2 regions of the Bradyrhizobium sp. WYCCWR15520 genome follow, and region 2 is predicted to be linked to the other one. Evidence: predicted binding sites of a transcription regulator. Region 2 holds the regulator's gene; the other holds the start of a gene.

Region 1 (7,639 bases), on a different contig from region 2:
GGCGCATGGCCGTTGCCGGAAACATCGACTTGCCCTGGCCCCACCGCGATGTGGCGCCGGGCTCGCGGGCGCTCTAGAATTGTCATTATGCGCGCAAAACCCAGTTCCAACTACGGCCCTGACACCGAACCGGGTTCGGCCAACAGAACATTTTTGATTGGCGGCCACATCCTGAATGCGCCGAAGCCGGTTTCCGGCCTCTATCTGGTGGCAACCCCGATCGGCAATCTCGGCGACATTACCTTGCGCGCACTAGAGACCCTGGCCGGCGTCGACATCATCGCCTGCGAGGACACCCGCATCACCCGCCGCCTGATCGAGCGCTATGCGATTTCGGCAGAGCTCAAGCCGTATCACGAGCACAACGCGGCGATGGCGCGGCCGAAGATCCTGGAGCGGCTGGCGCAGGGCGCTTCCATCGCGCTGGTATCGGATGCCGGCACGCCCCTGATTTCGGATCCCGGCTTCAAGCTGGTGCGCGAGGTCTCGGCCGCCGGCCACGCCGTCATCGCAGTACCCGGCGCATCCTCGGTGCTAACAGCGCTTTCGGTCGCAGCCCTGCCCACCGACCGGTTCTTCTTCGAGGGATTTTTGCCCGCCAAGCAGGTCTCGCGGCGGACCAGGCTCGCAGAGCTCGCCCGCGTCGACGCCACGCTGGTGATGTTCGAATCCGGCAATCGCGTGCAGGAGACGTTGGCCGACCTCTCGGAAATCATGGCGGGCCGCGACGCCGCGATCTGCCGCGAACTCACCAAACTGCACGAGGAGATTACGCGCGCGCCGATTGCAGAACTGGCGAAGGCCGCCGATACGCTGGAAACCCGTGGCGAGTTCGTGCTCATCGTCGGCCCGCCGCGCAAGGACGCCGACGTCATGACCCAGCATGACCTCGACGATCTCCTGCGCGCCTCGCTGGCGCGCGAAAGCGTCAAGGACAGCGTGGCGCATGCGGTCGAGCTTTCGGGACGGCCACGCCGCGAGGTCTATGCCCGCGCACTCGAACTCGCAAAAGAAGTCAGGGGTGACGATGGCGAAGACTGACGGTATTCCGCCCGACGCGGCCGCCAAGCTTGCCGCGCCCGAGCGCGTCGCTGCCTTCCGCACCGGACTATCAGCCGAAAGCCGCGCCGCGGCCTTTCTGATGGCCAAGGGCTACCGTATCCTCGCCAAGCGCTTCCGCACCCCCTATGGCGAGATCGACCTGGTGGCGAAGAAGCGCAATCTGGTCGCTTTCATCGAGGTCAAGGCACGAGCCACCCTCGACGACGCCGCCTATGCGGTCACCCCACGCCAGCAGGCGCGCATCATCAATGCCGCCCAGGCCTGGCTGATGGCGCATCCCGAGCATGCCGAATTCGAGCTACGATTTGACGCCGTCCTGATTGCGCCGCGCCGTCTGCCACGCCATCTGTTAGCGGCATTCGACGCCAGCACTTAAAACTCTTATCTTGGACGCGTTTTCTTGACGCGAACCGGTACCCACTTCGCTTGAAAACGCTATGACCCTCCAGAGACCCGGACCTTCCCTATGAAACTGAATGTCGCCGTCCAGATGGATCCCATCGCGCGTATCAACATCCGCGGCGATTCGACCTTTGCGCTGCTGCTGGAGGCGCAAAAGCGCGGCCACAGCCTCTCCTACTACACCCCCGACAAGCTTTCGCTGCGCGGCGAGGAGCTGGTGGCGCCGGTGCAACGGCTGACCGTCCGCGATGAGATCGGCGACCACTTTACGCTGGGCGAGCCCAAGCGCGAGTCGCTCGAGGCTTTCGACGTCATCCTGTTGCGGCAGGACCCGCCCTTCGACCTCGCCTACATCACCTCGACCCATTTCCTCGAGCGCATCCACCCGAAGACGCTGGTGGTGAACAATCCGGCCTCGGTGCGCAACGCGCCGGAAAAACTGTTCGTGATGAATTTTCCGCAGTTGATGCCGCCGACGCTGATCTCGCGCGACCTCGACGAGATCAACTCGTTCCGCGACCAGCACGGCGCCGTGGTCATGAAGCCGCTGCACGGTCATGGGGGAGCTGCCGTTTTCCGCGTGATGCCGCAGGACATGAATTTCGGCTCGCTGTTCGACATGTTCTCGGTGACCTTCCGCGAGCCCTGGGTGATCCAGCGCTTCCTTCCCGAGGTGAAGCACGGCGACAAGCGCATCATCCTGGTCGACGGCGAGTTTGCCGGCGCGGTCAACCGCGTCCCCGCGCCCGATGACCTCCGCTCCAACATGGTCCGCGGCGGCGCCGCGCAGGCGACCGAACTCTCGCCGCGCGAGCGGGAAATCTGCGACACGCTGGGACCGGCTTTGCGCGAACGCGGATTGCTGTTCGTCGGCATCGACGTGATCGACGGCAACCTCACCGAAATCAACGTGACGTCGCCGACCGGCATCCGCGCGATCCAACGGCTCAACGGCCCTGACGTCGCCGGCAAGATCTGGGACACCATCGAGAAGAAGCGCGCCGGGAAATAATTTTCAACTCGCGCCCTATCGACCAACCATTTTCGCCGCGCCCGTTTCGCGACCTGTCCCATCAGGAACTTGAACGGCCGGACGAAATGGCGTGCCGGCTGAATGGAACCGGCGGAGAGAGTCGTGGCGCCGCACTGCTGCGCCGTCGGCAACGGCCCGCGAGATTCCAGGACGTCTATCGCCATGTGATCCAGTACTCTATCATCATACGGCCATTCTTTGGACAAGACTGCACGGAGCGTCGGCGCATGGTCGACCGGCTACCTGCGGATGACATTGGGCGGAAAGGGAAACGCCAATGAACTCCACACCTACTCCGAAAGTAACCGATGCCCCAATCGCGGGCGCCGATGAACGGCTCGCGCATGCTCACGAACAGATCAAGCGCGCGGATGAACAGCTGACGCGGTTGACTGAGCAGCTTGCAAGAATGGAGCGCGATGACGCGCATCCGCCTTCGGCCCAACCCGCCGCGCAATCACCGCCTGCGCCATCACCGGAAAAAAGGCCGGCGCTCCGGACGCTCGTTGCCTTGCCCGTGGCAGCGTGCATTGTTGCCGCTGCCCTGGTTTGGCAATCGTCCTATGGCGGTGGGGACAAGCAGGTTGCCGCCCGTTCAGCGCCGCAGCTCGTTTCAACGCCCGCATTGCCGCCGGAAAATCCGCCGCTTGCCGCCGAGCCCGCTCCATCCACCGTTCAAGTGGCCGCGGCGGAGCCAGCAGCATCATCACAAGCATCGCCACCGCAAGCAGCACCGCCACAGGAAGCACCTCCGCAAGCACCAACCCTGGCTCAGGCCGCACCGCCGCAAGACGCCTCGCTGCCAACCACCGCGGCGCCTTCCGACCAGACACAGCTGCTGCAAACGATCGTGCGCAACCTCGCGAACCTGGAGCGAAACATCGAACAGCTCAAGGCGAACCAGCAACAAATCACCAGTGACAATTCAAAGGCCATTGGAGAGCTGAAGGCGAGCCAGGAAGAGATGAAACGCGCGCTCGCGAAGGTTTCCGAGCAAAGCCCGCCCAGGGCGTCACCGCCTGCGGCAAAGCCGGCCCCGACCTTCCGCAAGCCGGAGCGGTCGCCGCAAGCGAGATCGCGGCCTCGATACCCCAGGGAGTGGATCTACGACGATTGGTAGTCGTCGACGCGGTGATCATCCGAAAATCCCGTCCTGCAACGGCGGCGCGAAAATCCGGGATGCCATCGGGAAGAAGCGCGGCGTTGCATAACGCCGTGCCACCCGCATTTTCACATCCCTGTTGTGCCGTCTCCTCCCACTTGCCAATTACGGGAAGCGGGCGCAGCCTGTAGCGACGGATGAATCCGTCCGGGCACATGCTGCAATTCAATAAAGTCAGTGGGAGGAAGATGCATGACGACGAATCTTTCGCGACGGTCTTTGCTTGCGCTCAGCGCAGGACTCGGAATGGGTTTCGGCGCCTCAACCATGCTCGGCGGCAGTGCACTGGCCAAGGCGCCCAAGCTCGCCACGCAGACCCCCTACTGGCACCGCTTCAATCTCGGCGACGCCGAGGTCACCGTGGTCTCTGACGGCCCGCTGCCGCTCGGCGATCCCTCCGGTACGTTTACCGGCGTGCCGAAGGAAGAAGTGAAGAAGATGCTCTCCGACAACTTCCTCAACCCGGACAATGTCGTGCTGGAGCAGAACTCGCCGGTCGTGAACACCGGCGACAAGCTGATCCTGTTCGATACCGGCATGGGCACCTCGAAGGCGTTCGGGCCGACCACCGGCCAGCAACAGAAGAACCTCGCGGCGGCCGGCATCAAGGCCAGCGATATCGACGCCGTGGTGTGCTCGCACGCCCATATCGACCACATCGGAGGCCTTGTCGGCGCCGACGACAAGCCGCTGTTCCCGAATGCGCAGGTCTACATCGCCCAGAGCGATTTCGATTTCTGGACCGACGAAGGCAAGCTCGGCAGTCCCTTGAAGGATTTTATCCTCCACGCCCGCAAGAACCTGATGCCGGTGCGCGACCGCATCGTGTTCATCAAGGACAATCAAGAATTTCTGCCCGGCGTCACCGCGCTGTCAGCGCCCGGCCACACCGTCGGCCACACCATCTACATGGTGAGCTCAAAGGGCAAATCCTTCTGCTTCCTCGGCGACCTTTCCCATCACGCCGTGCTGCTGCTGGAGAAGCCGCGGATGGAGTTCTCCTACGATAGCGATCCGAAGCAGGCAGCGAACTCGCGGGTGAAGATGCTGGACATGCTCGCCGCCCAGAAGATCCCTGTCATGTCCTATCACTTCGCCTGGCCGGGCTTCGGCCACGTCGCTAAGAACGGCGACGGTTTTAGATATTATCCCGAGCCGATGAACATGCAGCTCTAAGACGCCCGATCCGGGGCTGGCCGATCACCAGCCCCGGATTGTCAAGCTACTGCCACAAGCGCACAGCTTCGTAGACCGAGTCGATCGAAAAAGACGCGCCTTAGGAACCATCGCGATCCGCCGAAATTGGTTTCCTCTTAAGCGAAGAAGCCGGCAGCGGAACTTCCGGCCTCGGCGGCAGGGACGCCAACAACGACCGGGGCAAGATGCCCGAGAGCAACATAAGCGTCAGGCCGCAGGGCCAATCGGCTTTCAAGCCGAACCAATGAGGCCCGCGTCTCGGCCGCTTGGCAGCCAGTTTGGAGGCCCGGCACATGACCAAAGACATGATAGCGATCAGCGCGGGAATGCTCGTCGTTGGCCTGGCCGTATGGAGCCTGCGCGACACCCCGCCCCATCCGAGCCCTGAGAAGACGCAGGCGGTGCGCATTCTCGCCGACGATCCGGCGCTGAAGCATGTTTCCGAGAGCAGCCCATACATGAGAACGGAGCGCTGAGGACGGCAGATGCCGGCCGGAATGTGTCCACGCCCCGAGGTTGTGCCGGTCTGACAGGCAGACGGCGCAGACAGGATCGTTTGCGTCTATGTTCCCCCAATGTTCTTGACTTGCCCTCCGGTTCCCCGCTACCTTCGATTGCGTCACGAGGGGCGAGATGGTCGCGCGGGTATCTACTGTAGCCTTTGAAGGGATCGAGGCCCGCGCGGTCGACGTGCAGGTGCAGGTCGCGCCCGGCCTACCGGCGTTTGCGATCGTCGGCCTGCCGGACAAGGCGGTGTCGGAAGCGCGGGAGCGGGTCCGCTCAGCGCTGATCGCCTCGGGTCTGGCGCTCCCTGCCCGCCGGATCACGGTCAACCTCGCACCGGCCGACGTGCCGAAGGAAGGCAGCCATTACGATCTGCCGATCGCGCTCGGCCTGATGGCTGCGATCGGCGCGATCCCGCCGGATGCGCTCAACGGCTTTACCGTGCTCGGCGAGCTCGGACTCGATGGATCGATCGCGTCGGTCGCAGGCGTGCTGCCGGCTGCGATCGGGGCGAACGCGCGCGAGGAAGGGCTGATCTGTCCCGCCGCGTGCGGCTCGGAAGCGGCCTGGGCGAGCCCGGATATCCAGATCATCGCGGCCAAATCGCTGATCCAGATCGCCAACCATTTTAAGGGCACGCAGGTGCTGTCGCGTCCGCAGCCGCGCGTGCATGAGCAGGAAGCAACCCATCTCGACCTGCGCGATATCAAAGGCCAGGAAAGTGCAAAGCGTGCGCTGGAGATTGCCGCAGCCGGCGGACATCATTTGCTGATGATCGGCTCGCCCGGCGCCGGCAAGTCGATGCTGGCGGCGCGACTGCCCTCGATCCTGCCGCCGCTGTCGCCGTCCGAACTGTTGGAAGTCTCGATGATCGCCTCCGTCGCCGGCGAAATCCGCGACGGCGCATTGACGGCGCGGCGGCCGTTCCGCGCACCGCATCATTCCGCCAGCATGGCCGCACTGACCGGCGGCGGCCTGCGCGCCAGGCCCGGCGAGATTTCGCTGGCGCATCAGGGCGTGCTGTTTCTCGACGAATTGCCGGAGTTCGATCCGCGCGTGCTCGATTCCTTGCGACAGCCGCTGGAGAACGGCGAGGTCTCGGTGTCCCGTGCCAATCACCGCGTCACCTATCCCGCGCGCTTCATGCTGGTCGCGGCGATGAACCCTTGCCGCTGCGGCCAGGCCTATGACCCCGGTTATTCCTGCAGACGCGCGCCCATCGAGCGCTGCACGTCTGATTACCAGATGCGCATCTCCGGCCCGCTGATGGACCGCATCGACCTACGTATCGAAGTGCCGGCGGTGACCGCCGCCGACCTGATCCTGCCGCCGCCATCCGAAGGCTCGGCCGAAGTCGCTGCCCGCGTCGCCGCCGCCCGGAACATCCAGCTCGCACGCTACGCAACGGCCGGCATGCCGCAGATCCGCACCAATGCCGAAGCGCCGGCCTCGCTATTGGAAACGATCGCACAGCCGGATGCGCAGGGCCAGAAACTGCTGCGCGACGCCGCCGACACCATGAAGCTCACCGCGCGCGGCTATCACCGCGTGCTCCGCGTCGCGCGCACGCTCGCCGATCTCGATGGCGCGGAGAAAATCGGACGGCTGCATCTGGCCGAAGCGCTGTCCTACCGCGCGCTGGCCGAGGATTTAAGGCGCGCGGCATAGTGCATGATCCTGATACGAAGGGCCGCGTTCGCGCAAAAGCGTGAAGCGGTTTTCCGCGGGACAAACCCGACGCGTTTGCTCGGAGATCATGCCCAAGCTCAGTTGAGTCGCAGCAGCTCTTCCGGCGCAACGCGCCGAAAGATCATCAAATAATCCAAGCGTTTGTTCTTCATTATTTGATCCAGATCAATGAAGGATTTCCCGCGCGCAGCTACCCTATCGCTGCGGTGACGCATCCTGCAGCGGCGCGGGAACTCGTCGCGCGCTCCGTCTGACGGCGATGGCAATTGGCAAAGTAGCCGGCATGGGCGGGGAACGCGCGGCCGGCTGAGTAATTACTCGATTCCAAAGGCGGCAGGTCGTTACATGCCCGATACGTCAACTCAACTTGATGCGCAGCCGAAGAAGGTACACGGGGCAAGTCGACGTGCGGAATTCCTGGTGTTCGCCATCATCGCCGCCTTCATCTGGCCGGTGGTCGCCGTTGGCGTGGTCGGTGGCTATGGCTTTCTGGTGTGGATGTCCCAGTTGATCCTGGGGCCGCCCGGTCCTCCGGGAGCATGAAACGCCATGCAAACCCAGGGCCCCTCGCGCCGCGCTCTGTTTCGCGG
Region 2 (7,639 bases):
GAGCCCGCCGAACTCGCCATGCGTGGTCTCCTGCATGTCGCTCCAGCCTTTCTCATTCATGTATCGCGAATGAGGATCGAGCGCGGAGATCATGCCGTTGATGGCGCCTTCCATCAGCTTGGAATCGTCAGGCTTCTCGACGTAGCTGGTCTTGATCCGCTCGAACACGTTGCCGAACAGATTGAGCTGGTTATAGGTGTCGGAACGGGCCGCGGCCTTTGCCGCCGCGACCAGATTTGTCCCCTGCGGTCCGACCACGAGAACGGTCAGACACGCGCCCGTCACGGTGCCGAGAAGAAAAGCAAGATTCCTGCGCATCGTGGGGCGTCCCTCTATCTCTACGGACGCCCACCATCCCTTGTGAATCGGCGCCCCTGTCCCGGCCCCGCCAACTCACAATGGCTTTTTGGTCGGATCAAGGCACGCCGGCCCAGGGCAATACGGTCGTTTACAGGTGTGTCGTTTGCGTTCAGGCGGGCTTACGGATTTGAGATCGCTACGAATTCGAGGCCGCTTGATCGGCCTCCCGCAGGCCGTTTTGCCAGGTGGAGGGCCGGGTTCCAAAGCCGCGCTTGGCGCGGGTGCCGAGCCAATAGCCGAATTGCGGGGGAACGTTGCGGAACGGGCCCTCGACGCCGAGTTTGAGCGCGGCGTCCATCGGCCAGTTGGGATTGTTGAGGATTTCCCGCCCGACCGCGATCAGATCGGCCTGGCCATCGCGCAGCGTTCATCAGATGCCAGTCAGTCGGAAAGCCCTTCTCGGCCGAATATTGATGCATCGGCGGCACCACGATGCGGTTCTTTAAGCTGACGCCGCGGATCGTCATCGGGGAAAACAGCAGCGTCTCCGTCTTGCCTGCCTGCCTCGCGGACATCATTGTCCCGGCACGGCGCCGGGATGTGTCTTCTACTTTGCGCTGGTGCCGGTTTTGGTATCGGCGGACTTGGCCTTCGGTTTCGCTGCCGCCTTGTCGGCCTTTGGTGCGCTGTTGTCGCCGCGCATGGTTCCCCAGGGATCGCTGCCCTTCTGTTGTTCCGGAATATTGCCAAGCGACCGCTTGTAGGCCCGCTCGGCGTCCTTCTCGGCCGCGATCTCCGCCCCCGTCTTGGGCTTGTCCTCCTCGCCATATCTGGCGGGACCTTTTTGTTGGGCCAAGGCGGGCCCTGCCAGCAACGAGACCACGGCCGCAGCGCCCAAAATTCTACCCAGGATTTTCATGCCACCACTCCCTGTTTGACCCCACGCTTAGCACAGCTCGCGCAGCGGCTTAAGCGCCGGATTGGGCTCGGACGCAAATCGCCGTGGCCGTTGCCGAGGCCGGTCCAGTTTTGTAAACGACTGCCATGAATTTGCCGCCAGCGCCCCATTCCGTCGACGCCTTGCTGTTCGACCTCGGCCGTGTCGTGCTCGATATCAGCTTTGATCAGGTAATGACCTGCTGGGCGGGGCATGCGGGCTGCGCGCCCGCCGACCTCACCAGCCGCTTCGTCGTCAACGACAGTTTCAAGCATCACGAGACCGGCCGGATCGACGACGCCGCGTTCTTTGCGAACCTGCGGCAATCGCTCGGCATCGGCATTACCGACGCCCAGTTCCTCGAAGGCTGGAACGCGATCTTCACCGGCGAGATGCCGGGCATCGCACCGCTGTTGGCCGGCGCGGCCAAGCGCCTGCCGCTTTATGCCTTTTCCAACACCAATCCGGCTCATGTCGCGCATTTTTCGCAGGCCTATGCCGGCGTGCTCGGCCATTTCCGCGAGATCTTCCTGTCCTCCAGCATCGGTTTGCGCAAACCCGACGCGGAGGCCTATGATCACGTGATAAAGGCGATCGGCGTGCCGGCGTCGCGGATTCTGTTCTTCGACGACTCGGCCGCCAATATCGAAGGTGCGCGGGCGCGCGGCCTTTCTGCCATCCACGTGACATCGACGGATGACGTGGCCAGGGCACTGACTGCGCTTGGAATCTAGCGCTGGAATTTGACGGAGGTCTGCCCGTGGCCTTGATGCCTGTCGCCGATGCGCTTGCTGCGATCCTTGCCGGCGCTATAGCGCTGCCCGAAGAAATGGTGGCCCTCGATGCCGCACATCATCGCATCCTCGCCCGCGACGTCGCCGCGCGGCGGACGCAGCCGCCGCTGGCGATGTCGGCAATGGACGGCTATGCGGTGCGTGCGGCTGATGCCGCCGACGCCAGCGCGCGGCTGAAGGTGATCGGCGAGGTCGCCGCCGGCCGGCCGTTCGAGCGCAAGGTCGGCCAGGGCGAGGCGGTACGGATATTCACCGGCGGCGTGATCCCCGACGGCGCCGACGCCGTCATCATCCAGGAAGACACGGCAGCCGACGGCGATCATATCACCATCACGGAAGCCGCCGTTCGGGGACGGCACATCCGTGCCGCCGGCGTCGACTTTCGCGAGGGTGACGTCCTGCTCAAACGCAGACGCCGCCTCTCTGACCGCGACCTGTCGCTCGCCGCCGGCATGAACTATCCGGAGCTAGCGGTGCAACGCCGCCCGAAGGTCGCTGTGCTCGCGACCGGCGACGAGCTGGTGATGCCGGGGGCAAGCCCCGGTCCTGGCCAGATCGTCTATTCCAACGGCTATGGCCTGCGGGCGCTGGCGCGGGCCGAGGGGGCCGACGTCGTCGATCTCGGCATCGCCGCCGACACTGTCGCCGCGACCACGCAAGGCATCCGCCGCGCCCGCGAGGCTGGCGCGGACATCCTGATCACCATGGGCGGCGCCTCGGTCGGGGACCACGACCTCGTCAAGCACTCGCTGGAGGCCGAGGGCGTCGCCATGGCGTTCTGGCGGATCGCGATGCGGCCGGGCAAGCCGATGATGCACGGGCGGCTCGGCGCGATGCGGGTGATCGGCCTGCCCGGCAATCCTGTCTCCTCCTATGTCTGCGGCTTCCTGTTTCTGGTGCCGCTGATTCGCGCATTGTCGGGCCGCGACCACGTTCATCACGTCAGAGAAAGCGCCCTGCTCGGCCGCGACCTCGCCGCCAACGACCAGCGCGAGGACTATCTACGCGCACGCCTCGAAGCGCGCGAAGACGGCACGCTGGTCGCCGTGCCGGTGAACCATCAGGACTCTTCGCTATTGGGGAATCTCGCTGCGGCACAGGCATTAGTGATACGTCCGCCGTTCGCGCCGGCGGCCGCCAAGGGGGCGCCTTGCGAGCTGCTGCGGCTGCCGGAATGACGCCCCAAGACGCGCCTCAAGACACGTCTTGGACAGAAACCCTGACGCGTTCACCTGAAATTAAGTGGTTGCGGAACACATATCGAACATATAGTGTCCGTTCATGATTTGTTTCGACTGCTGGTGTCTCTGCCTGGGATTTGGGGACTCCCGCCATCCGAGCGCTGAAGATTCGAAACGACGACGCCAACCGGGGGATTGCTCGCGATGCTTACGCGCAAACAGTACGAACTTCTGCGTTTCATCAATGAACGGCTGAAAGAGGCTGGCGTACCGCCCTCCTTCGACGAAATGAAGGACGCGCTCGACCTGCGCTCGAAATCCGGAATCCACCGCCTCATTACGGCGCTGGAGGAGCGCGGCTTCATCCGCCGGCTGCCCAACCGCGCCCGCGCCATCGAGGTCATCAAGCTGCCGGAGCTTGCGGCTGCCGGCAACGGCCGCCGCGGCTTCACGCCGAGCGTCATTGAAGGCACGCTCGGCAAGCGCACGGTGAGCGTGCCCGCCGCCGAGGATGACGGCAATCGCCCGGTCGCGGTGCCCGTGATGGGCCGGATCGCCGCCGGTACGCCGATCGAGGCGCTGCAGACTCGCAGCCACACCATCAGCGTGCCGCCCGACATGCTCGGCTCCGGCGAGCACTACGCGCTCGAAGTACGCGGCGATTCCATGGTCGAGGCCGGCATCCTCGACGGCGACATGGCGCTGATCCAGCGCAACGAGACCGCCGACACCGGCGACATCGTGGTGGCACTGATCGACGAGGAGGAAGCTACGCTAAAACGCTTCCGCCGCCGCGGCGCCTCGATCGCGCTGGAGCCCGCCAACGCCGCCTATGAAGTCCGCATCCTGCCGCCGAACCGGGTCCGGATTCAGGGCAAGCTGATCGGCCTTTACCGCAAATACTGACCGGTGTGCCGTCCGTGGACATGACGGAAAAGAGCCCCGGCCCTTCGCCGGGGTTTTTTGTTGAACGATTGGAACCAAGGCACGTTAGCGCGTTTGTGAATGTGGCGCAGCGCGCCAGTCGCAGAATTGCCCAGAAAAAAGAAAAGGCTCTGCGCCATGTCCACTCTGATAGGGGCCTGTGCCTCCTTGAAGACACGGGTCAGCTATCTCAAATGAGGGAGCCATCCGATGTGTGACTATAGCCTGCATGCTGTGGCTACCCGGCCTGCCCAGGTCGGCGAGACGCTGATCACCACGACGTTCCGCGGTACATCGACCCGCGGCTTTGCGTCGGAACGCGAACCAGCAGTGGCGGTCTGCATGCTTCCCGGCACCGAACTGGCGTTCGCCGAGGACGTCAAATACGACAACCGCTGGATCTGGACGCGAACCACCGACTGGCGGGTCGGCAAATTCAATCAGATCGAACCCGAAGTCGCCGACCGTCATCATGACGCGATCGAATTTCCTGATGGAAGCCATGTGCTGGTGACGCAGCTTTGCGAAGGCCAGCGCGCAACCGTGCTGCAATTGCCGGTGGTTCAGACCGGTGGCGAGCGCGCACCGAAGGTGACGGAAGCACGTCCGGCCGCTTCGATCGTGACCGGATAGACGCCACGTGGATGCGATCCGCCGGTCCAGGCCGGCGGATCATGGTGATGCGTTTTTCAAAATTCGGCACCGAGGGGGCAACCGGTGGTCAACAAAGTCACATGGCAAAGGGCTGGACGCGTCACCGAGCCCGGACGTTACATGTTCAGATATGGCTGGCTCACCATCACGGCCGAAGACCTCGCGATCTGGCAGCAATTCCCCGAAGCGTCTTTCACGCTGGTCAACCTGCCGTCATCCCCCGACGCGCCGGAGGAATTCCACCTCGGCGCGTTCGAGATACCGGCCCATCCGTCCAGCCCCCCAATCGACGAGCATTGAAATCCGCCTACTCTTCCGCCTGAAGGTCCGCCTCGGCTGGCGTCGCATCGACGGCGCGAGGCGGCACGACGCGCGGGGCCAGAACGTTGGCGTCGACCTCTCCCGCGTCGGCAACGGCCGGCGACCAGGGGCGGTCGATCCCTCGCGGCTTCACCGCCTCGACGACAAATCCCTCGCGGCCTCGTCGCAGCGTCATGGCGCCCTGCCGCCGCAGCCGCTCGGCATCGATCACGGAAGCCGCGCAGGAAGCGGGCGCCTGCCGCAGGGTCACAATGAGCGCCGCGCGCTCGCAGTCGTCCGCCAGCGCCTCGGGCCTGAACGCCTGCGCGACCAGGCCGCCGCCGACGGACGGCATCACGCAGCCGAATTCATCGCAGGAGACGCCTGACGTGAGCGATGCATCGGTTGCCGTGCGCGCGTCGGCATCCGCCGCCAGCCACTCCTTCAGCAGGAAGACGTCCCGGGACCCCTTGGCCGCGTGCATCAGATGCAGCCTCCCATCCTGGCCGCGGACGCCGACATGGCGGCCGTCGGCGGAGATCAGGATATCCGGCTGCGGCGCCCTCGCCGCCCACAATGCCGCCGCCAGCACCAGCGCCGCGCCCGACCAGCGCAGCGGCGTGCGCAACAGGCCGAGCAGGATGATGCCGAGGCTCGCCGCGATCAGCGGGCCGATGCCGAACGCCGGCACCCGGCCGACCGCGCCGGGCAGCGCTGCGACCCATTGCGTCACCGCGATCATCCAGTCGATGCCGACGCCCATGATCGCCCAGAACGGGCGATCGAACCCGAATGGCATCGCGACGAGGCCGAGCAGGCCTGCCGGCATCACCAGCGCCGACACCACCGGCATCGCCGCGAGATTGGCGAGCACGCCATAGGGCGTGACCCGGTGGAAGTGGAAGGCGGCGTAGGGCGTGGTCGCGAGCCCCGCCACCAGCGAGGCCAGCAACAGCATGGCGATCTCGCGGCCGCCCCACAGCGCCGCGCGGGCGGTTGCGGTATGATCGGCGGTCGCGAACAGGCGCGGCATGCCGATCTGCACCAGCGCCACCAGCCCGAGCGTCGCCGCAAACGACATCTGGAAACTCGGATGCACCAGCGCTTCCGGCGCGACCGTCAGCACGATCAGGGCGGCGACCGCGAGCGTGCGAAACGTGATCGCGCGGCGATCGACAATGACGGCGATGAGCACCACGGCCGTCATGAAGAACGAGCGCTGCGTCGCGACCTCGGCGCCCGACAGCAACAGATAAAACGCGGCGGCGACGAGCGCGGCCGCGGCCGACCATTTCTTGATGGCATAGCCGACCGTGAGCACAGGGAACAGGGCGAGCAGCGCCCGCACGGCAAAGAACACGACGCCGGCTACGACGGCCATGTGGTAGCCGGAGATCGACAGCACGTGGCCGAGGCCGGAGATGAACATCGCATCGTTCACCGGCGGCGAGATCGCATCGCGCCGCCCGGTCAACAACGCGGTGGCAATGGCGCGCTGGTCGCCTTCCAGCGTGGTCCTGATCCGCGCATCGATCGTGTCGCGCAGACCCTGCATGAACGCCGAATAGCGCAGGCGCAGCCCGCCGGCTTCCGGCGGCTCGGTAGTCTTGATCGCGCCCATCACGAAGCCGGAGGCGCCGATGCCGGCGAAAAACATGTCGCGGCTGAAATCGTAGCTGCCCGGCCGCACCGGCGAAAGCGGCGGCAACAGCCGCGCCTTCAGCTCGACAAAGCTGCCGACCGGCGGCGCCGTCCCCTTCTTCACCGACAGCCGCACGCGCTCGAGTCTTGTTTGTCCCCGCGCGCTTTCCATGGTGACCACGCGAAGCACAAAACGGTCGGTGCGCTCGCGGATGTCACGCGTCTCGACAAAACCGGTCAGCGAGACCGAAAACATCGGCCGCGCCAGCACGCCATGCGCGACCCGCGCGGTCTTCCAGGTCGCGATCGCAAAGCCCGCCGCGACGGCTGCGATCATGACCGCGACCGGAAAGAATTTTTGCCGCCGCAACAGCACCGCCGCCGCGCACAGGGCGATCGCCACGACGGCGGCCGCCGACAGCAACGGCTCATGATCGGCGGCGAAGTAGAATGCGATCCCGGTCCCGAACGCCACCGGCACCCAGGGCAGCAACCGCCCGGCACCAGCCTCCGCGCGCGCCCAGGCGCGCAGGGCCTCGATCAGCGGCGGCCAGAATGCCGGACGCGATGGCAGAACGCCGCCGGCCGCTACTGCGGCGCGCGGCGGCCAGGTGCCGGTATAGCCCCGCTTCCGGCCCGACGTGTCGCCCTGCTCCGCCACGCGTGCTTACACCCTACGATCTCGTGGAGACCGCAAGACTACCGGACGCTGTATTCGGACGGCTAGCAGAACGGATGCAGAATCCTGAAAGAGCGGGGACCCGCGAAGCTCCGGGCCCCCCAACCGGCCGACGCCCGAAAAGGCAATTCATCCACGTGGAAAACCACCGTTAAGTCAGGCCAACTGCATTTTCCGACTCGGCAGACCGTGCTCTCTAGATCGAGGCTGGTGGCGGGGTACGAGGTGA

The links. Region 2 encodes LexA, which represses DNA repair genes until DNA is damaged. Its sites were predicted from a motif close to TGTTCNNNNTGTGTTCNG; they were not measured.
Region 1: a site for LexA is predicted at 5,422-5,439, ahead of AC0QUY_RS23390 (YifB family Mg chelatase-like AAA ATPase). Genes of this name have one in related genera too.

The regions. Positions count from the first base shown of each region.
Region 1 covers NZ_JBWBWM010000020.1:117,186-124,824, forward strand. Annotated here, with positions in the region: gene rsmI (16S rRNA (cytidine(1402)-2'-O)-methyltransferase) at 88-1,041, shown strand; gene AC0QUY_RS23365 (YraN family protein) at 1,028-1,438, shown strand; gene gshB (glutathione synthase) at 1,529-2,476, shown strand; gene AC0QUY_RS23375 (hypothetical protein) at 2,907-3,617, shown strand; gene AC0QUY_RS23380 (MBL fold metallo-hydrolase) at 3,852-4,835, shown strand; gene AC0QUY_RS23385 (hypothetical protein) at 5,150-5,332, shown strand; gene AC0QUY_RS23390 (YifB family Mg chelatase-like AAA ATPase) at 5,490-7,028, shown strand; gene AC0QUY_RS23395 (nitrate reductase) at 7,395-7,592, shown strand; gene AC0QUY_RS23400 (4Fe-4S dicluster domain-containing protein) at 7,599-7,639, shown strand, end outside.
Region 2 covers NZ_JBWBWM010000001.1:87,934-95,572, forward strand. Annotated here, with positions in the region: gene AC0QUY_RS00425 (S41 family peptidase) at 1-318, opposite strand, end outside; gene AC0QUY_RS00430 (hypothetical protein) at 497-658, opposite strand; gene AC0QUY_RS00435 (hypothetical protein) at 908-1,219, opposite strand; gene AC0QUY_RS00440 (HAD family hydrolase) at 1,345-1,971, shown strand; gene AC0QUY_RS00445 (molybdopterin molybdotransferase MoeA) at 1,998-3,209, shown strand; gene lexA (transcriptional repressor LexA) at 3,417-4,118, shown strand; gene AC0QUY_RS00455 (hypothetical protein) at 4,347-4,769, shown strand; gene AC0QUY_RS00460 (hypothetical protein) at 4,854-5,090, shown strand; gene AC0QUY_RS00465 (ComEC/Rec2 family competence protein) at 5,098-7,392, opposite strand.